2 linked regions of the Acidaminococcus fermentans DSM 20731 genome follow. The protein of the gene in region 1 binds, or shares a complex with, the protein of each later gene. Links are inferred from orthologs where the notes say so. Each region holds a gene or a part of one and is shown in the gene's direction. Other genes may lie near its edges. The genes, in order: cdaA and glmM.

Region 1 (11,082 bases):
GCCCAGGAACTGATTGTGAAGGGAAGCATCGACGGGGGCATGATCCCTAAGGTGAAGGCCTGCATTTCCGCACTCAGCGGGGGCGCGGTGAAGACCCATATCATCGATGGGCGGCAGGAACATTCCATTCTCCAGGAGATCTTCTCCGACGAGGGTGTGGGCACGGAAGTTGTAAGAGACTGAAAGGGAGCGCGAACAATGGATACGAAAGAAATCATGGATACCACGGAGAAATATTATCTCCCGGTCTTTGGACGGAGCCCCATTGCCCTGGACCATGGGGAAGGGGTTTACCTGTACGATACGGACGGGAACAGATACACGGATTTTCTGGCGGGTATCGCGGTGAACGCCCTGGGGTATGCCTATCCTCCTCTGGTGAAGGCGGTCAGCGACCAGGCGGCCAGGATCATGCACGGCTCCAACCTGTTCTATTATGAAATCCAGGCCAAAGCGGCCAAACAACTTTGCGAAGTGACCACCTTCGACCGGGTGTTCTTCTGCAACAGCGGTGCGGAAGCCAACGAAGGGGCCATCAAACTGGCACGGAAATACGGCCACAGCAAGGCCCCCAAAAAGTTCAAGATCATCACCGCCAGGGATTCCTTCCATGGGCGCACCATGGAAACCCTGACGGCCACCGGCCAGGACCACTACCATGAAGGACTGACTCCCCTGCCGGAAGGGTTCGTGTACGTGCCCTTCGGGGATACGGCAGCCATGGAAGCGGCCATGGATGATGAGGTGTGCGGGGTACTGCTGGAACCGATCCAGGGCGAAGGGGGCGTCCATGTGCCTCCTGCCGGCTATCTGGAAAAGGTGAAGGAACTGTGTGAAAAGCACGATGCCCTGCTGATTTTCGATGAAATCCAGACCGGGGTGTGCCGGACCGGCTACTGGTTCGCCTGGATGCACAGCGGTGTGAAACCGGATGTGCTGACCCTGGCCAAGGCCATCGGCGGCGGCTTCCCCATGGGGGCCTTCCTGGTCCAGGAAAGACTGGCCCATGTGTTCGCACCCGGGGACCATGGTTCCACCTTCGGGGGCAACGCCCTGTCCTGCGCTTCCTGCTATGCGGCCATCAAGGCCATGAAGGAAGGGGAACTGGACAAAAAGGCAGGGGAAACCGGGGCCTATTTCAAGAAGGGACTGGAAGCCCTGAAGGCCAAGTATCCGGACAAAGTGACGGATGTCCGGGGCCTGGGGCTGATCCTGGGACTGGAACTGGCCAAACCCGGCGCGTCCCTGGTCCAGGGAGCCCTGAAGAAAGGGTTCATCATCAATTGCACGGCGGGGAATGTGCTGCGGTTCGTGCCTCCGCTGATCATCGGAAAAGAAGATATTGATGCACTGCTGAAGGGATTGGATGAGCTTCTGGCAGAATTCTGATAAAAAAGAGGGTATATTATGGCTTTAAGAAACAAGGATTTGATTTCCATCCATGATCTGTCTGTGGGGGAAGTGGCCACCATCCTGGATGTGAGCAGAAAACTGAAGAAAAAACAGAAACTGGGGGAACCCCATGAATATCTGAAGGGCAAGACCCTGGCCATGATCTTTTCCAAAGCCTCCACCCGGACCCGGGTGTCCTTTGAAACCGGCTTCCATCAGCTGGGGGGCCATCCCATTTACATGAGTGAAGCCACCTCCCAGATCGGACGGGGAGAACCGGTGAAGGATACGGCCCGTGTGCTGTCCCGTTTCGTGGACGGCATCATGATCCGGACTTTCTCCCATGATGCGGTGAAGGAACTGGCGGATTACGCCACGGTGCCGGTGATCAACGGCCTGACGGACCTGCTCCATCCCTGCCAGGCCCTGACGGACATGTTCACCGTCCTGGAATACAAGGATGTGCTGAAGGGCCGGAAGCTGGTGTATGTGGGGGACGGCAACAACATGGCCCATTCCCTGATGTTCGCCTGCGCCAAGGTGGGCATGAACATGGTCTGCGCCAGCCCCAAGGGCTACCAGCCGGATCCTCATATCGTAGCCCAGGCCAGGATGGATGCGGCCATTACCGGCTGCACCATCACCGTCCAGGAGGATATGGAAGACGCGGCCAAAGGAGCCGATGTGCTCTATACGGATGTGTGGGCCAGCATGGGTGAGGAAGCCCAGCGGGAAGAACGGAAAAAGGCCCTCCACGACTACCAGATCAACCAGCATCTGCTGGACCTGGCCCGTCCGGACGCCATGGTGCTCCACTGCCTGCCCGCCCACCGGGGAGAGGAAATCACCGATGATGTGATCGAAGGACCCCAGTCCGCGGTATTCGACGAAGCGGAAAACCGTCTCCATGTGCAAAAAGCCATTATGGCCTTGCTGATGAGTGACGCTGTGCTGTAAAATAAAAGGATAGAACAAATAAAGGAGAGACCTGCAATGGATAAAAAAGACATCAAAAAAGTTGTCCTGGCCTATTCTGGCGGCCTGGACACCTCCTGTATCATTCCCTGGCTGAAGGAAAACTACAACAACTGTGAAGTCATCACCGTAACGGCGGATATCGGACAAGGGGAAGAAGTGGCTCCCGTCCATGACAAAGCCATCAAATCCGGGGCCAGCAAGGCCTACATCCTGGACCTGCGGGACGAATTCCTGAGAGAATACGCCTGGCCCATGGTGAAATCCGGCGCCGTTTACGAAAAGAAATACCTGCTGGGGACTTCCATTGCACGGCCCATCATTGCCAAATACCTGGTGGACATCGCCCTGAAGGAAGGGGCGGACGCCATTGCCCACGGGGCTACCGGCAAGGGCAACGACCAGGTCCGGTTCGAACTGGGCATCAAGGCTCTGGCTCCCCAGCTGAAGGTAATCGCTCCCTGGAGAGAATGGAACATCAAATCCCGGGATGACGCCATCGACTATGCAGCCGCCCACAACATTCCGGTGCCTGTCACCAAGAAAAAGGACTACAGCATGGACCGGAACATCTGGCACCTGTCCCATGAAGGCAGCGACCTGGAAGATCCCTCCAACGAACCCAAATCTGAAATCTACATCATGAGCCAGACTCCGGAAGCCGCTCCGGACAAGGACGAATACCTGACCCTGGACTTTGAACAGGGGGTTCCTGTGGCCGTCAACGGCAAGAAGATGGAACCGGTGGAAATGATGGAAACCCTGAATGAAATCGGCAAACGGAACGGCATCGGCATCGCCGACATGGTGGAAAACCGGCTGGTGGGCATGAAGGACCGTGGGGTTTACGAAACTCCCGGCGGCACCATCCTCTACTACGCCCACAACGAACTGGAAAACCTGTGCCTGGACCGGGCCACCTACAACTATAAGGAACAGATCGGCATCCGGTATGCGGAACTGGTCTATGACGGCATGTGGTTCTCTCCTCTGCGGGAAGCTCTCCAGGCCTTCGTGGACGAAACCCAGAAGACCGTCACCGGTACCGTAAAGATGAAACTGTACAAAGGCAACATCATCACCGCCGGCAGCACCAGCCCGTACTCCCTGTACAGCAAGGAATACGTCACCTTCGGGGAAGACGAAGTGTACAACCAGGCCGATGCCCAGGGCTTCATCAACCTGTTCGGTCTGCCGCTCACCGTAAGAGCACTGATGAAACAGGGGAAACTGAAATAATGAGCAAGACGAAACTGTGGGGTGGACGGTTCAGCAAGGATACCAATGCCCTGGTTGATGCCTTCAACGCGTCCATCGATTACGACAAACGGCTGTACCATGAGGATATCCGGGGGAGCATCGCCCATGCCCATATGCTGGCCAAGGTGGGGATCATCAGCCAGGAGGATGCGGCAGCCATCGAAAAGGGACTGAAGGAGATCCTGGCAGAGATCCAGGCCGGGAAATTCGACTTCAGCACCCAGCTGGAAGATATCCACATGAACATCGAGGCGGCCCTGACGGACAAGATCGGGGACGCCGGGGCCCGGCTCCATACGGCCCGGAGCCGGAACGACCAGGTGGCCCTGGACATGCACATGTACATGAAACGGGAAGTCACCGAAATCATGGATCTGCTGATCGCCTTTGAGGAAGCCCTGCTGACCATGGCGGAAAAGCACCTGAAGACCCTGATGCCCGGGTATACCCATCTCCAGCGGGCTCAGCCCATTACCTTTGCCCATCATATGCTGGCCTACTTCAACATGCTCCGCCGGGATTTCCGCCGGCTCCAGGGCGTGTGGGACGGGGCGGACATCATGCCCCTGGGGGCCGGTGCAGTGGCCGGGACCACCCTGCCCATCGACCGGTTCCAGGTGGCGGAAGAACTCCACTTCTCCCAGGTGTACGGGAACAGCATGGATGCGGTCAGCGACCGGGACTATGTGCTGGAATTCCTCAGTTTTGCTTCTCTTTTGATGATGCATCTGTCCCGGCTCAGTGAAGAAATGTGCCTGTGGTCTTCTACGGAATTCGGGTTCATCGAGCTGGATGATGCTTTTGCCACCGGCTCTTCCATGATGCCCCAGAAGAAGAACCCGGATATCTCTGAACTGGTCCGGGGGAAGACCGGCCGGGTGTACGGCCACCTGACGGCGCTTCTGACCACCCTGAAGGGTTTGCCCCTGGCCTACAACAAGGACCTGCAGGAAGACAAGGAAGGGTTCTTCGATGCCATCGACACGGTGAAGTTCTCTCTCCAGGTGTACCGGGACATGATCCTGTCCACCAAAGTGAACAAGGAACGGATGGCGGAAGCAGTCCACAAGGATTATTCCAATGCCACGGACCTGGCGGACTACCTGGTGCGGAAGGGGATGCCCTTCCGGAAAGCCCATGCGGTGGTGGGCAAAGCGGTGGCCAAGGCCATTGCCGAACACAAGCTGCTGGGCCAGCTGACCCTGGAGGAATACAAGGAAATGAGTCCTCTGTTCGAAAAGGATCTGCTGGAATGCCTGAAACCGGAAAACTGCGTGGCGGCCCGGACCAGCTACGGCGGCCCCGCTCCCCAGAACAACGCCAAACAGGTGGAATTGGGAAAAGAAGCGGTGGAAGAACAGAAAAAAGTGCTGGAAGAATTGAAAAAGAGGATATGAAAAAGAGCTGTGAAGAAATGAATTTCTCATTTCTTCACAGCTCTTTTTTGACAGCTGACTGTTGACAGGGGTGTGAAAGTTATTTTCACACCCATCTTTATACATTCCTCCTGGCCAGCCGCTCCACCGGTTCCGGGTTGGGGGTGAATTCCGGGTCGAAGTCGGTGTTCAGGAAGGCCAGGGCGTAGGCTACGCCCATGGCGGCACCGGTCATGAGCCCCCGTTCATCCATGTCGAATTCCGGAGTGTGGTGGTTGGCGCCGCAGCCTTTTTCCGGGTTGGCGATACCGGTGAAGGCCAGTACCCCCGGGTATTCCTGGAGGAACAGAGCAAAGGATTCGGAGGCCATCCAGGGCTGGGGATCCTGGAGGGCGTCCTTCCCCAAGGCATCTTCCACGGCCTTCCGTCCCAACCGGGCACAGGCCGGGTTGTTCCGGGCCTCGAACAGGGCTTCGGGCATGTGCTGGATTTCCGCTTCACAGCCGTAGATTTCCGCATTGCCGGCCAGGGCTTTTTTCAGGAAGTCTGCAAAGGGTTTTCCGGCTTTTTCGTAGCTGAAGAACCGGGCGGTGCCTCCGAAGGTCAGGTCTTCCGGGATCACATTGTATTTTTCTCCGCTGTGGACGAAGCCCAGGGAGAAGGTGAGACATTCGAAGGGATCCACCTTCCGCTGGCGGAATTCGTTCAGCTGCTGGTACAGGGCGGCGAAACAGTCCATGGGGTTGTTGGCCAGGTCCGGCCGGGCTCCGTGGCCGAAGGTGCCTTTCAGCCGGATCACAAAGGAACAGCCCCCTCCCATGACGGCCCCCGGGGTAATGGAAACTTTCCCGGCAGGCAGGTCCCAGCGCACATGGGTGGCGTAGCAGCCGTCGATGGTGAGGCCGGATTCTTTTACGATGTAGGGGAGCAGGTTCTGGATGTCCCCGCTTTCTTCTTCCCCCCGTTCAAAACACAGCACCACTTTGCCGGAAAAGGCCTCTTTGTGGGCCGCCAGGATCCGGCCGGCGGTGAGCAGCATGGCCATGTGGCCGTCGTGGCCGCAGGCGTGGGAGACTCCGGGCACATGGGACAGGCAGACTTTCTTTTCTTTCAGGTTCTCCGGGCTTTCGGCAATGGGCAGGGCATCGGTGTCCGCCCGCATGAGCAGAGTCTTTCCGGGTTTTCCGCTGTCGATGATCCCCAGAAGACCCCCGTCGGGCACGTTGACGGTGGGGATCTCCAGCTCTTTCAGATAGGCTTCCAAAAAGGCGATGGTGTTCACTTCCCGGCAGCTCAGCTCCGGGTTTTCATGGAAATGGCGGCGGAGCCGGACGGTTTCCGGAAATTCGGCCCGGGCCAGGGCAAGGATGTTCATAAGCAGGTTCCTTTCTGTGCAAATGGGATTTGCCCACAGTATACCACGAATGATTGTCATTTTTTCGTCTTCATCGTATAATTATCATATTATATTGTAGGTGAATTTCTGTACCATTTCTGATAGAGAAACCTGCCAGAAGGAGGACAAAGTATGGGAGGACATGTGATTGGCCTGCTCCACACCATTACCATGCTGGATGTGATCGACATCCTGGTGGTGGCGTTTTTTCTCAATAAGCTGTACCAGATGCTGAAGAATACCCGGGCGGCATCCCTGGTGAAAGGGCTGCTGATGCTGCTGGTGATCATGCTGATCAGCAAATGGCTGAACCTGTATGTGATCAACTGGATCCTGGAAAAATTCATGACTATAGTGATGTTTGCTCTGCCCGTGGTGTTCCAGCCAGAACTCCGCCGGGCACTGGAACAGATCGGCCGGGGGAAACTGTTCCGCCGGAGCACGGTGCTCAATGAAATGCAGGTGGAAAACATGCTGGAAGCGGTGGCCACCACCGCTGACGACCTGAGCCGGAACAAGATCGGGGCCCTGATGGTGTTCGAACGGGAAACGGGACTGGACGACTACATCGAAACCGGGATTCCCATCGATGGTCTGATCAGTACGGCCCTGTTTGAAAACATCTTCATCCCCAACACCCCCCTCCACGATGGGGCGGTGATCATCCGGGGGGACCGGATCGCGGCGGCCAGCTGTCTGCTGCCTCTGACGGAAGCACGGAACCTGAGCCAGGAACTGGGCACCCGGCACCGGGCGGCCATCGGCCTTTCGGAACAGACCGATGCCCTGGTGCTGGTGGTCAGTGAAGAAACCGGGACCATTTCCCTGGCCCGGGGCGGTGCTCTCCAGCGGTACCTGACCCACGGGGATGTGAAGGATCTGCTGCGGCCGGTGATGAAGACCCCCATGCTGAACTGGAAGGACACCATCCTGGCCAAGCTGGGGAAGAAGCACCCATCCTCTGATGACCAGAAGGGAGGCGGCAGCCATGGTGAAAAATAATCAGAACCCCAACCGGAACTCCTGGCTGATGCGGATCATGTCCGTGGTCTGTGCCTGCATCCTTTGGGTCTATGTGATGAACGAACAGAATCCCATTACCACCAAGACCTTCCAGGTGCCTCTCACGGCCCAGAACCTGGCGGAGGACATGGTGGTGAAGGACCTGCCGGAAACGGTGAGCGTGAAGGTCAGTGGGACCCGGTCCCAGATTGCCGTGCTCCGGGAAGGGGACATCAAGGCCTTCATCGACTTTACGGATGCCCCCAAGGGGCGGAACACCTACAACGTCCAGGCCACGGTGAAGGTGGGAGAAGTGGCGGAAGTGAACCCCAGCCTGCTCCAGCTGGAAACTGATTCCCTGGCGGAGAAAACCATGACCCTGGAACCCCGGATCGTAGGGGTGCCCAATAGCGGGGTCACAGTGAGCCAGATGGATCTGGCCCCCACCAAGGTGACCATCAAGGGGGCCAGCGGACGGATCTCCCAGGTGGACAAGGTGCTGGTGATGGTGGATATCAGCCACCACGACCGGAACTTCTCCACGGAAGCCACGGCTGTGGCAGTGGACCGGACCGGACGGGAAATGTATGATGTGAAGGTGGTGCCCGGGAAGATCAAGACCACGGTGACCATTGTGCGCCAGCTGGGAACCAATGATTTTCCGGTGAAGGCCAATATGTCCGGGAAGCTGCCGGACGGGGTCACCATCAAGAGCGTGAAGATCACCCCGGATAGCGTGCGGCTGACGGCGGAACCCAAGGTGCTGGGGGGCATCCGGGAAATCCTCACCGCCCCCATCGTCCTGAACAACATTACCAGTGACGTGGAACTGAAGATGCCGCTCCAGATCCCGGATCAGGTGCTGGCGGATCAGCACAGCGTCATTGTGGAAATCACCTTGCAGAAAGGAACGGAACAGCAGGATGGCAAAGCCAGTGGAAATCAGAATCAATAATCTCCGGGTGGGGCTGGACAGCAGCCATACCCTGGAACAGATCATCGGGAAGAAGTACCATCTGGCCCCCCGGGCCATCCGGCAGGTCCAGGTGGTCCGGAAGGCGGTGGATGCCCGGCGGAAAAGCAGCATCTGCCTGGTGTACCATGTGCGGGCCCGGGTGGAAGCAGCGGCCGGGGTGCTGGACCGGCTGCTCCGGGATCCCCAGGTGAGCCTGTGGCAGGAAAAACCGGAACCGGCGCCGGTGCTGGGAACGGAAAAACTCATGGGACGGCCGGTGGTAATCGGCCTGGGACCGGCGGGCCTTGTGGCGGCCCTGGAACTGGCCCGGCAGGGGTACGCACCTCTGGTGGTGGAACGGGGCCGGGACCTGCAGCACCGGGTGAAGGACGTGGAAACCTTCTGGAAAACCGGGAAACTGGATCCGGTGAGCAATGTGCAGTTCGGAGCCGGTGGCGCCGGGACCTTTTCCGACGGGAAGCTGACCACCCGGGTCAACGACCCCATTATGGGCCATCTGCTCCGGACCTTTGTGGAAGCCGGGGCCCCGGAAGAAATTTTGACGGAACAGAAACCTCATGTGGGCACGGACAAACTGCGGCTCATGGTCACCGGGCTGATCAGCCGGATCAAAAAGGCTGGTGGCGAGATCCGGTACGAGACCCAGGTGACGGATTTCCGGGTGGATCCGGAGCGGGGGCTGACGGCGGTGGAACTGAATGGCCGGGAGTGGCTGGATACCAACGGAGTGATCCTGGCCTGCGGCCACAGCGCCCGGGACACCTATGAGACCCTGCTGAAACGGTCCGTCCATCTGGAGGCCAAGGCTTTTGCGGTGGGAGTACGGATTGAGCATGAACAGGCTCTGATTAACCAGGCCCAGTACGGGAAGTTCGCCAACCATCCCAAACTGGGAGCGGCGGATTACGCTTTGATCTTCCACGACAAGGAAACCGGACGGGCGGTGTATTCCTTCTGCATGTGCCCCGGGGGCCAGGTGGTGGCTTCCGCTTCGGAACAGGGAGGCCTGGTGGTCAACGGCATGAGCCCCTTCAAACGGGATACGGGCCTGGCCAACAGCGCCCTGGTGGTGAGTGTGGACCCGGGGGATTTCCCGGCGGGACCGCTGGGGGGCATGGAATTCCAGCGGAAGTATGAGCATCTGGCCTGGCAGGTGAGCCGGGATTACCGGGCACCGGCCCAGAGCAGCCGGAGCTTTGTGGAGAAAACGGCGCCGGATTTGAAGGTGGGCTTCCGTCCCAGCTACCGGCCGGGGCTGGTGCCGGCGGACCTGCGGAAGATCCTGCCGGATTTCGTGATCGAATCCCTGGAGCACGGGCTGGCGGATTTTGAACGGAAGCTGCCCGGGTTCAGCACCCGGGGGCTGATGATCGGGGTGGAGACCCGGACTTCGGCTCCGGTGCGGATCCTCCGGGGAGAGGATGGCCAGTCGGTGAACTGCCGGGGGCTGTATCCTACGGGAGAAGGGGCCGGCTACGCCGGAGGCATCATGAGCGCCGCCATGGATGGGTACCATCAGGCCAGAAGGCTGATGGGGAGGTTTGCGGTACCGGAGGAATAGGATGCGGCTGAGGGGCAGCCGAAGGCTGCGTTTTCATTCAATGCAAAATGCCTGTGGCGTTTTGCTTCCACGGGCTCCCGGGACTGTGGTATAATATATCGGTTCAAGTAAAATACAAGGAGATGCTTTTATGGAAAACATCATCATCACCGGGCACAAGAACCCGGATACGGACTCCATCTGCTCTGCCCTGAGCTATACCTGGATCAAGGGCCAGCTGGGCGAAAAGGTCACTGCCTGCCGGGCCGGGAACGTGAACCCGGAAACCCGGTTCGTGCTGGATTACTGGAAAGTGGACGCTCCTGCACTGGTGGAAAAGGTGGAAGAAGGCCAGAAGATCATCCTGGTGGACCACAATGAAATGAGCCAGGCTGTGGACGGGCTGGACAAGGCGGATCTGGTGGAAATCATCGATCATCACCGGCTGGGCGGCATCGTCACTTCCAACCCGCTGTTTGTCCGGATGCAGCCGGTGGGCTGCACTGCCACCATCCTGTACAATGTGGCTGTGGAAAACAACCTGACCCTGCCCAAAGAAATCGCCGGGCTGCTGTTCTCTGCCATCAGCTCCGACACCCTGTACTTCAAGTCCCCCACCACCACGGAAAAGGACAAGGAAGCTGCTGGTGCCCTGGCCAAGATCGCCGGCATCGCTGATCCCCAGGCCTATGCCCTGGAAATGCTCCAGGCCGGTTCCGCCATCAACTCCATGACCGCTGAAGAAATCTGCCATGGGGATATGAAAGAATTCGACTTCCCCCAGGGGAAAGTCACTGTGGCCCAGGTGAACGTGATGAACGGGGAAGCCGCCAAAGCCAAATGGCCGGAACTCCAGAAAGCCCTTCAGGCCATGGTGGATGGCGGGGAAGCCGACACCAGCCTGCTGATGGTCACCGACATCATGGACGAAGTCACCGAACTGCTGTGGGCCGGGAAGAACCAGGACATCCTGGACAAAGCCTTCGGCAAGGCCGAAGCCGACGGGCATTACCATCTGCCCAAGGTGCTGTCCCGGAAGAAACAGATCGTACCGCCGCTGACGGATGCGTTCAAAGGATAAGAAAAAGAGGCTGTTGCATGAGCAACAGTCCCTTTTTTTGTCAGCTGTCAACGGTCAACGGTCAGCAGCTGATGGAAATCAATT
Region 2 (10,942 bases), 360 kb from region 1 along the record:
TCCCTATGTGCTGGCCACGGCCAAGGAAATCGGCATTACGGAAATCTACAAGATGGGCGGAGCTCAGGCCATTGCCGCCCTGGCTTTTGGGACGGAAACCATTCCCAAAGTGGAAAAGATCACCGGCCCCGGGAACATTTTCGTGACCCTGGCCAAAAAGGCCGTCTATGGACACGTGGATATCGATATGCTGGCAGGGCCCAGTGAAATCCTCATTGTGGCGGACAAAACCGCGGATTACCAGTACCTGGCGGCAGATCTCCTGAGCCAGGCGGAACACGATCCCCTGGCCTGCGCCATCCTGATCACCGATGACGAAGACCTGGCGGGCAAAGTGGCGGAGGAAGTGGAAGTCCAGCTCCAGAAGCTGCCCCGGAAGGAAATTGCCGCCCAGTCCCTGGCGGTGCAGGGGAAGATCATCCTGGCCAAAGATATGGATACGGTGGTGGAGATGGCCAACATTTCCGCTCCGGAACACATGGAAATCAACACCAGGGAACCTTTTGCCCTGGTGCCCAGGATCCGGAACGCCGGTGCCATTTTCCTGGGAGCCTATTCTCCGGAACCCCTGGGAGACTATTACGCCGGCCCCAACCACATCCTGCCCACCGGCGGTACGGCCCGGTTCTATTCCGTGCTGAATGTGGAAACCTTCATGAAGAAGACCAGCATCATCTCCTATACCAAAGAAGCCCTGGCGGAAGCCGCTGATGACATCATCGCCATGGCCGAAGCGGAAGGACTCCAGGCACACGCCAACGCCATCCGGATCCGGAAGGGGGCTCTGTGATGAGCGAGATTCTTGCCCGGGAAAGCCTGTCCCGGATTGAAGACTATCAGGTGGAAACTGTACCTGATGCAGATATTGTTGTCAATGCCAATGAAACCAACTGGGATATGACCCCGGAAATCCGTTTGGAACTGGGGACCCGTCTGGCGGAACATGCCTTCAACCGGTATCCGTCCATGCACGGGGAGGACCTGTGCCAGGCCATTGCCGACCGGCTGGGGTTCGATCCGGCCCAGGTGGCCATCGGGAACGGCTCCAGCGAACTGCTGGAAAAAGCCTGCTATGCCTTCGGGGGCGCAGGCCGAAAGATTGCTTCCGCCACGCCGTCCTTTTCCATGTACCAGACCTACGCCATCCTGGCGGACAGCGAACCGGTGCTGTTCCCGCTGACGGCGGACGGGTTCGTGGATCCGGAGGGAGTCATCGCATTCTGCCGGGAAGAGAAGCCGGCCCTCATCATTATCTGCAATCCCAACAATCCCACGGGGAACTTCAATCCCAGAGCCGCCATGGAAAAAATCATCCGGAACGTGGAGTGCCCAGTGATCATGGACGAAGCCTATATGGAATTTGCCGTGGAAGAAGGGAAGATGGAAGAACTGTCCACCCTGGACCTGGTCAATGAAGTGGACAATCTGCTGGTGCTGAAGACCTTCTCCAAGGCCTACGGCCTGGCCAATCTGCGGATCGGCTACGGAGTGGGCAGTGCAGCCGTGATGAAGGTCCTGAAGAAGGTGCTGCTGCCCTATACGGTGAACGGGATCTCCATCCTGGCGGCGGAACTGCTGTTCAGCAAGCCGGAAGTGCTCCGGGAACGGGTGGAAGCGGTGGTCAGCGGCCGCCGGTACCTGCGGGAACAGCTGGAAGCCCTGGACTTCCGGGTACTGCCCAGCGCCACCAACTTCCTGCTGGCCCTGCCGGCGGGGAAAGTCCTGGACAAACTGGCGGACAAAGCCAGTGCGGCGGATCTGCCCGGCGGGGAAAAGGCCATGGCAGCCGGCGGATTTCTGTTCAAGGAACTGCTGGCCCGGAAGGTGCTGGTACGGAACTACTCCCAGAATCCCCGGCTGCCCGGGGGCCTGCGGATTTCTGTAGGCACGGCGGCAGAAAATCCCCTGATCATTGAAGCCATCAGGGATATCATTCTGTAAACGAGGGAGGCCATTGGTTATGCGGCAAGGGAAAGTGGAACGGAATACGAAAGAAACCCGGATCCTGGTGGAACTGGACCTGGACGGCACCGGAAAGGCGGATATTTCCACCGGTGTGGGCTTCCTGGATCATATGCTGACTCTTCTGGCGGTCCATTCTTTCATGGATCTGAAGGTGCGGGCCCAGGGGGACCTGGAAGTGGACTGCCACCATACGGTGGAAGATGTGGGCATCGCCCTGGGCCAGGCCATTGCCCAGGCTCTGGGGGACAAAAAAGGCATCCACAGGTACGGCAGCTTCCTGCTGCCCATGGATGAAGCCCTGGCGGAAATCGCCCTGGACTTTTCCGGCCGGCCCTACCTGGTGTGGAATGCAGACCTCATTCCCCGGGTGACCCTGGGGAACTTCGATACGGAAATGGGCGAGGATTTCTTCCGGGCCCTGGCCATGAACTGCGGCCTGACCCTCCACATCAACGTGCCTTACGGGAAGAACACCCACCATATGCTGGAAGCCATCTTCAAAGGCGTGGCACGGGCCATGAGCCAGGCGGTGGCCCTGGATCCCCGGGTGCACGGGGTGATGAGCAGCAAGGGGGCACTGTAATATGGACAAAGACACCATTGTGATCATCGATTACGGACGGGGCAACCTGCACTCCGTGTACAACGGCCTGCTGAAAATCGGGGCCAGCCCGGTGGTTTCCGGGGACCCCAAGGTGATCGAAGCGGCGCCCAAAGTGATCCTGCCGGGGGTGGGATCCTTTGGGGACTGTATGGATACCATGCGGGGCCGGGGACTGGAAGAAGCGGTCCAGCAGGCTCTCCACAGCGGCAAGCCTTTCCTGGGCATCTGCCTGGGAGAACAGCTGCTGTTCGAAGGCAGCGAAGAAGCACCGGGAGTAAAGGGCCTGGGGTATTTCAAGGGCCAGGTGAAGAAAATCGTCACGGAATACAAGATCCCCCATATGGGGTGGAACCGGATCACCACGGTGAATCCCTCCCCCCTGCTGCAGGATGCTGACGGAAAGTACGTATACTTCGTCCACAGCTTCCATGCAGTGCCGGAGGATCCGTCCATCATTACGTCGGTCTGCGATTACGGGACCCGGATTACGGCCAGCGTGGGCCAGGGTAGCGTCCAGGGCTTCCAGTTCCATCCGGAAAAGTCCTCTTTCGCCGGTCTGGCCATGCTGAAAGCTTTCAAGGAGTGGAAACTATGAACATCTATCCAGCCATCGACCTGCGGGGAGGCAACTGCGTCCGCCTGGTGAAGGGCGATTTTTCCAGAGAAACCGTATACAGCACCGATCCCGGTGCCATGGCCAGGAAATGGGCCGATGAGGGGGCCAGCTGCATCCATGTGGTGGATCTGGACGGAGCGGTAGCCGGGGAAAGCCGGAACCTGCTGTCCATCGATGCCATCCTGAAACAGGGGAACATTCCCATTGAAGTGGGGGGCGGCATCCGGACCATGGAACACGTGGCCCGGCTGCTGGACCGGGGGGTCCACCAGGTGATCCTGGGGTCTGCCGCGGTAAAGAATCCGGATCTGGTGAAGGAAGCCTGTGAAAAATATCCCGGCCGGATCGTGGTGGGCATCGACGCCAAGAACGGGGACGTGGCAGTGGAAGGCTGGGAAGCCAGCGGCCACATCCAGGCGGAAGAGCTGGCCCGGAAAATGGCGGAAGCCGGGGTGGAACGGATCATCTTCACGGACATTGCCCGGGACGGTATGCTCAGCGGGGTGAACGTGGAAGCCACGGTAAAGGTGGCCCAGGCCTCCGGACTGGCGGTAACGGCCAGCGGCGGGGTGGCCAGCCTGGAAGATTTGAAAATTTTAAAAAAAAGAGAAACAGATGGCATTGAAGGGTGTATTATAGGTAAGGCGCTGTATACTGGCGCCATTGACCTTCGCCAGGCTGTTGCGATTGCGAAGGAGGCGTAGAGCCATGCTGGCAAAACGGATCATTCCCTGTCTGGACGTAAAGGACGGACGGGTGGTCAAGGGGACCAATTTCGTCAGCCTCCGGGATGCCGGGGACCCGGTGGAACTGGCTTCCCTCTATGAACAGGAACAGGCGGATGAGCTGGTGTTCCTGGATATCACCGCTTCTCTGGAAAAACGGAAGTCCATGGTGGAAACCATCGAACGGACGGCCCGGGAAGTGTTCATGCCCCTGACTGTGGGCGGCGGCATCTCTTCCATCGAAGATATGCGGGCCGTGCTCCTGGCCGGGGCGGACAAGACCAGTCTGAACACGGCGGCGGTGAAGGATCCCACCCTGATCACCCGGGGGGCGGAAGCCTTCGGGAACCAGTGCGTGGTGCTGGCTGTGGACGCCAAACGCCGGGGAGAGGATTCCTGGGAAGTGTACATCAACGGAGGCCACACCCCTACCGGGCTGGATGCCCTGGAATGGGTGAAAAAAGCCGTATCCCTGGGGGCGGGGGAAATCCTGCTGACCAGTATGGATGCGGATGGCACCAAGGATGGGTTCGATATCCCCCTGACCCGGAAGGTGGCCGAAGCGGTTCCCGTACCGGTGATTGCCTCCGGGGGTGCCGGATCCCTGGAAGATTTCTATGAAGTCCTGACCGCCGGCAAGGCTGACGCGGCTCTGGCCGCTTCCGTATTCCATTACAGGAATTTCACGATCCGCCAGGTGAAGGAATACTTGCGGAGCAAAGGAGTGGACGTACGGTTATGAAAATCGATATCAGCAAGCTGAAGTTTGACGACAGGGGCCTGATCCCTGCCATTGTCCAGGATGTGAAGACGGACAAGGTACTGATGCTGGCCTATATGAACGGCACCAGCCTGGCCCGCACGGTGGAAACCGGATATACCTGGTTCTGGAGCCGGAGCCGCCAGGAACTGTGGAACAAGGGTGCCACCAGCGGCCATACCCAGAAGGTGCACAGCATCACCTATGACTGCGACGGGGATGCCCTGCTGGTGAAAGTGGAGCAGAAGGGGGCCGCCTGCCACACCGGGAACTATTCCTGTTTCTTCAATCCCCTGTGGAACAGTGGCTCCGGAGAAAGCCTGCCGGTGGCGGACAACCGGCTGCCCCAGGTGATCAACGAGCTGTACAAGCAGATTGTCTGCTATCAGGAAAAACAGAAGGAGGCCCGGAAGCTGCTGCCGGCACCCAGCCAGGACAAGCTCCTGACGGAACTGGGGGCCAACACCACCCGGACCATCCTGGCTTCGAAAAACAGCGATGCGGACCAGGTTGTTTACGAGATGGGGGATTTATGGTATCATTGCTTAGTGCTGTTGGCTTACCATAACATCACCCCCGGCGAAATGCTAGTGGAAATGGCAGGCCGGAAAGTGGAAGAAGAAAAATAAGCAGCAAATACCTGTACAACCTGGAGGGCTCTGATGGCTAGAATGTTTGGAACGGACGGCGTCCGCGGCGTCGCCAATGGTCCTGTACTCAATGTGGAACTGGCTTACAAGCTGGGCCGTGCGGCGGCTCAGTATTTCGGACGGGAAGTGAAGACTCCCAAGATCCTGATCGGACGGGATACCCGGCTTTCCGGCACCATGCTGGAAAGCGCCATGGCGGCCGGCATCTGCAGTGCCGGGGGCAATGCCCATCTGCTGGGGGTGATCCCCACGCCGGCGGTTTCCTATCTGACGGAAAAACTGGAAGCCAATGCGGGGGTGGTGATTTCCGCTTCCCACAATCCTTTTGAAGACAACGGGATCAAGTTCTTTGCCCGGACCGGCTACAAACTGCCGGATGCGGTGGAGGATGAAATCGAAGCCATCGTGAACCAGCCGGTGGACTATTCCCAGACGGTGACCGGGTCCAACCTGGGACGGGTGATCCAGGAACCGGATATGGGGATGGTGTACGTAAAGCATATTGTGGACTGCGCCGATGTGAAGCTGAACGGCCTGAAGGTGGTCATGGACTGTGCCAACGGGGCCAACAGTGAAATCGCCCCGGCCATTCTCCGGACCCTGGGGGCCCATGTGATTCCCATTTTCCATGAACCCAACGGGATCAACATCAACAACGGCTGCGGCTCCACCCACCTGGAAGCGCTCCAGGCCAAGGTGAAGGAAGTGGGCGCCGACTGCGGCCTGGCCAACGACGGGGATGCGGACCGTCTGCTGGCTGTGGACGAAAACGGCGAAGTGCTGGACGGGGACCAGATTATGCTGATCTGCGCCCTGGACCTGATGAAGGCCGGCAAACTGAAGGACAATGTGCTGGTCACCACCGTGATGAGCAACGTGGGCCTGGCCAAGGCCATGAAGGAACACGGGGGTTCCACGGTGAAGACTTCCGTCGGCGACCGGTATGTGCTGGAAGAAATGCTGAAGCATGACTACAAACTGGGTGGCGAACAGTCCGGCCACATCATCTTCGGAGATCTGGTTCGCACCGGGGACGGGATGATGACCGGGGTGAAGCTCCTGGGCAGCCTGGTGCGCCACAACCAGACACTGTCCCAGCTGGGGGCTCTGATGGTGAAATATCCCCAGACCCTGCTGAACGTGCGGGTGAAGGACAAGAACGGCTGGCAGGAAAACCAGGCCATTGCCGATGTGGTCCGGAAGTACACGGAAGAACTGGGGGACGACGGCCAGGTGCTGGTGCGGGCCAGCGGTACGGAACCGCTGATCCGGATCATGGCCCAGGGCCCCAACCAGGTGGAACTGGACAACATTACCGAAGCCATTGCAGAAGTGGTGCGGAAGGAACTGGCGTAAAGAGAAGAGGGGCTGTTGCGCATGCAACAGCCCCCTTTCCAGTTGACCCCGGGGCAAAAACATAGTATCATAAAGTATCTGTAGGAACATGCCTTCCGGGAATACCGGACTGGAAGGCCGCCTGTTTGGAGGGGGAACGGGCTGAAGGGATTCCTGCAAATCATCGAGCGCAGGTGCCGGGCTTTGGCCTGGCCGACGAGGTGGAGGTTCATCGAACAGTCAGCGGATGCCTCCCGGTAAGCTGCAGACCGTAAGCTGTCCTACAAATCCCTCTGGCAACAGAGGAACACAGAAGGGGCGGCGGCAGACGGTAACTACAAATCGCAGGAGGGCACAACAACAATGTGCGGAATCGTAGGATATATCGGACGTCATCAGGCAACTCCCTTTTTGATGGAAGGCCTGAGCAAACTGGAATACAGAGGGTATGACTCTGCCGGCATCGCCGTATACAACGACGGGAAGATCGCTGTGGAAAAATGCGTGGGCCGGCTGGATGCCCTGCGCCAGAAAATCGTGGGCCACGAACCGGTAGGGACCCTGGGCATCGGTCACACCCGGTGGGCCACCCACGGGAAACCCAGTGACATCAACGCCCATCCCCATACGGACGAAAGCGGCCAGTTTGCCGTAGTTCACAACGGGATCATCGAAAACTACATGCCTCTGAAGCAGGCTCTGCTGAAAAAAGGCCATCATTTCCGTTCTGAAACGGATACGGAAATCGTGGCCCATCTGATGGCGGACCTGTGGGACGGGGATTTTGAAAGCACCGTCCGGAAAGTGCTCCACACCATCGAGGGTTCCTATTCCCTGGTGTTCCTGTGCGCCAAAGATCCCGGCAAGCTGATCTGCGCCAAAAAGAACAACCCGCTGGTCATCGGCCTGGGCAAAGGAGAAAACTACATTGCCTCCGATATCCCGGCCATCATCAGCAAGACCCGGGATACCTACATCCTCAGTGACGGGGAAATGGCCGTAGTGGAACCGGACAAGGTTGTGGTAAAAGACCTGGAAGGCCACAAAATCGACAAGAAAGTCTTCCGGGTGACCTGGGATGCGGAAGCGGCGGAAAAAGGCGGCTTTGAGCATTTCATGCTGAAGGAAATCTACGAACAGCCCAAAGCCGTCCGGGATACCCTCCGGGGCCGGGTGGACAAGGGCAGCGACAAGGTGGTCTTCAACGAACTGAACTGGACCCCGGAAACCCTGAAGGATATCCAAAAGATCTTCATCGTGGCCTGCGGCACGGCCTACCATGCAGGGATTGTGGGCAAGTACTACATTGAAAAAATGGCCCGGATCCCGGTGGAAGTGGATATCGCTTCCGAATTCCGGTACAGGAACCCCATTGTGGACGAAAGCTGCCTGTGCATCGTGATCAGCCAGTCCGGGGAAACCAGTGATACCCTGGAAGCCCTGAAGGAAGCCAAGCGCCGGGGGGCCAGGACCATGGCCGTCACCAACGTGGTGGGGTCCTCCATCGCCCGGGAAGCGGATCAGGTGGTTTACACCTATGCAGGTCCGGAAATCGCCGTGGCTTCCACCAAGGCTTATACCACCCAGCTGATCGTTATGCTGCTGCTGAGCCTGTACATTTCCGATCTGAAGGGCAAGATCAGCGACGAACGGCTCCATGCCCTGATCCAGAGCGTCCTGGAAGTGCCGGAACAGATGCACGACATCCTGGACCATGTGGACCAGATCAAAGTGTACGCCACCAATTATGCCAACCGGGAAGATGCCTTCTTCCTGGGCCGGAGCCTGGACTATGCCGTGGCTCTGGAAGGGGCTCTGAAGCTGAAGGAAATCTCCTACATCCATGCGGAAGCCTATGCGGCCGGTGAACTGAAGCACGGGACCCTGGCTCTGATTACGGAAGGGGTGCCGGTGATCGTGCTGGCCACCCAGTCCAACATCTATGAAAAGACCATCAGCAACCTCCAGGAAGTGAAGACCCGGGGTGCCATTGTGATCGGCATCGGCATGGAAGGGGATACGGAACTGGCCAAACATGCCAACAACGTGATCATCATCCCCAAAGCCGACGAAGACCTGGCTCCCATCCTGGCCGTGATCCCTCTCCAGCTGCTGGCGTACTACGCCGCCCTGGCCAGAGGATGCGACGTGGACAAACCCCGGAACCTGGCCAAGAGTGTGACGGTGGAATAAGTTCATAAGGATAAAATGCTCCCTCCGGGGAGCATTTTTTAATGGAAAAGATCACGGGTCGTGAGTCGCGACCTCCTTGCACTTTTATCCAAAATCGGCTACAATGGGTTCATTGCATTATCCATTGACATTTGCTGACATGACAATGGAAGAAAAATCGTGTATAATGTACACAAAACCAAAAGGGGGACTCGGAGGAGTTTCCCTTTTTCCCAAAGGAGACCTGACCCATGGAAGACTTGTTTGATGCCATCACCCGCTTGAAGAAGGAACGGAACGCGGTGATCCTGGCCCATGTATACCAACCGGAAGAAATCCAGGAAATTGCTGATTTCTGCGGTGATTCTTTTGCCCTGTCCCAGCAGGCGGCCCAGACCGATGCGGATGTGATCGTGTTCTGCGGGGTCCGCTTCATGGCGGAAACGGCCAATATCCTGTCCCCGGACAAGATTACCCTGCTGCCGGCCATCGATGCCGGGTGCCGGATGTTCGACGATACCCTGGAATCCCGGGTAAAGGCATTCCTGAAGGACCATCCGGAATACAAGGTGGTGTCCTATGTGAACACCCCGGCCAGCGTCAAGGCCCTCAGTGAAATCTGCTGCACGTCTTCCAATGCGGTAAAGGTGATCGAAAGCCTGCCGGCGGACCAGCCCATCCTGTTTGTGCCGGATCAGAATCTGGCCACCTTTACGGCGGAAAAGACCCATCACACCATTCTGCCCTGGCGGGGGGCCTGTCCCACCCATCATGCCCTTTCGGTGGCAGAAGTGACGGAAGCCAAAAAGGCCCATCCCGGAGCCAAAGTGTTGATGCACCCGGAATGCCGGCCGGAAGTCCGGGCCCTGGCGGATTACGTGGGCAGCACCATGGGAATCATCCATTATGCACAGCAGAGCCCTGATGAGGAATTCATCATTGCCACGGAATGCGGGGTGCTGACCCAGCTGGAATGGAAGTGCCCGCACAAGAAGTTCTACATGGCCGGAGGGAATCTCCTGTGCCCCAACATGAAGAAGACCACCCTGGAGCTGGTGAAACGGTCCCTGGAGACCCTGGAACCCCGGATCGTGGTGCCGGAAGAGATCCGGACAAAGGCCCGGACGGCCCTGGAACGGATGCTGGAAGTGAAGTGACTGGGTTGACAATGGGTCGATAGCCGAAGATAGCCTGCTCCGCAGGCAATGAAGGGAAACCCGTCAATCGGGTTTCTTCCATTGGTGTATGATCTATGACCTGTGACAGGCTGCTGCCAAAGCAGCAGACCCTTATCAAAGGAGGATTCCTTATGGAAACCTATTGGACAAGTTTTGATACGGCGGAGACGCCGGTGATACAGACGGATATCCTGGTGATCGGGTCCGGGGCCGCCGGGCTCCAGACGGCCTGGTCCCTGGCGGAAGCCGGCCGGGAAGTGCTGGTGGTGGCCCGGGATGAACTCCAGGACAGCAACACGGCCAAAGCCCAGGGGGGCATTGCCGCAGCCCTGGGTCAGGATGATGACCCCACCCTCCATTATCAGGATACCCTGGTGGCGGGAGCCGGCCTGACCGATGAATCCATGGCCCGGATCGTGGTGACGGAAGGGCCGGATGCGGTGCTGGACCTGCTCCATCACGGGGCCCGGTTCGATAAAAATCCTGACGGAACCCTGGCCCTGGGACGGGAAGGCTGCCACAGCCGGAACCGGATCGTCCACGCCAATGGGGACAGTACCGGGGCGGAAGTGTCCCGGGCTCTCCGGGCCATTGCCGGGGAAGAAAAACGGATCGCCACCCTGGAACACTGCTATGTAACGGATCTCCTGGTCCGGGAGGGCCGCTGCCAGGGCGCCATGGCACTCCACAAGGGGCGGACGGTCCGTCTGGCGGCCAATGGGGTGGTACTGGCCACGGGAGGCGTGGGACGGCTCTTCGCCCACACCACCAATCCGGAGGGGGCCACCGGCAGCGGCCTGGCTCTGGCCTGCCGGGCGGGAGCGGAACTGATGGATATGGAATTCGTCCAGTTCCATCCCACGGCCCTGGCCATTCCCGGCCGGCCCAGCTTCCTGGTTTCGGAAGCGGTCCGGGGTGCGGGCGCCCTCCTGTACAA

The links.
Region 2: the proteins of cdaA (region 1) and glmM are in contact, whole or in part, in a crystal structure (PDB 7OJS), measured with the Bacillus subtilis proteins. The link is inferred for Acidaminococcus fermentans DSM 20731 from one-to-one orthologs.

What each region holds. Positions count from the first base shown.
Region 1 is NC_013740.1:698,796-709,877, forward strand. What follows is about bases 5,505-8,466. They hold cdaA (diadenylate cyclase CdaA), read left to right. Parts: upstream 5,505-6,531; coding sequence 6,532-7,401; downstream 7,402-8,466. Other genes in these bases: ACFER_RS03145 (M20 metallopeptidase family protein), read right to left, coding at 5,505-6,378; ACFER_RS03155 (CdaR family protein), read left to right, coding at 7,388-8,356; ACFER_RS03160 (NAD(P)/FAD-dependent oxidoreductase), read left to right, coding at 8,337-8,466. Outside these bases: argB (acetylglutamate kinase), read left to right, coding at 1-183; ACFER_RS03125 (aspartate aminotransferase family protein), read left to right, coding at 199-1,389; argF (ornithine carbamoyltransferase), read left to right, coding at 1,408-2,349; ACFER_RS03135 (argininosuccinate synthase), read left to right, coding at 2,386-3,606; argH (argininosuccinate lyase), read left to right, coding at 3,606-5,024; more of ACFER_RS03145, read right to left, coding at 5,122-5,504; more of ACFER_RS03160, read left to right, coding at 8,467-9,938; ACFER_RS03165 (manganese-dependent inorganic pyrophosphatase), read left to right, coding at 10,069-10,998. UniProt on the Bacillus subtilis protein: One of 3 paralogous diadenylate cyclases (DAC) in this bacteria, catalyzing the condensation of 2 ATP molecules into cyclic di-AMP (c-di-AMP). Upon expression in E.coli leads to c-di-AMP synthesis.
Region 2 is NC_013740.1:1,056,406-1,067,347, forward strand. Bases 4,683-7,504 are described here. They hold glmM (phosphoglucosamine mutase), read left to right. Parts: upstream 4,683-5,332; coding sequence 5,333-6,676; downstream 6,677-7,504. Other genes in these bases: hisIE (bifunctional phosphoribosyl-AMP cyclohydrolase/phosphoribosyl-ATP diphosphatase HisIE), read left to right, coding at 4,683-5,299; glmS (glutamine--fructose-6-phosphate transaminase (isomerizing)), read left to right, coding at 7,019-7,504. Outside these bases: hisD (histidinol dehydrogenase), read left to right, coding at 1-790; ACFER_RS04815 (pyridoxal phosphate-dependent aminotransferase), read left to right, coding at 790-1,941; imidazoleglycerol-phosphate dehydratase HisB, read left to right, coding at 1,961-2,548; imidazole glycerol phosphate synthase subunit HisH, read left to right, coding at 2,550-3,164; hisA (1-(5-phosphoribosyl)-5-[(5-phosphoribosylamino)methylideneamino]imidazole-4-carboxamide isomerase), read left to right, coding at 3,161-3,889; imidazole glycerol phosphate synthase subunit HisF, read left to right, coding at 3,894-4,652; more of hisIE, read left to right, coding at 4,649-4,682; more of glmS, read left to right, coding at 7,505-8,848; quinolinate synthase NadA, read left to right, coding at 9,079-9,984; nadB (L-aspartate oxidase), read left to right, coding at 10,137-10,942. UniProt on the Bacillus subtilis protein: Catalyzes the conversion of glucosamine-6-phosphate to glucosamine-1-phosphate. Glucosamine-1-phosphate is used for cell wall biosynthesis.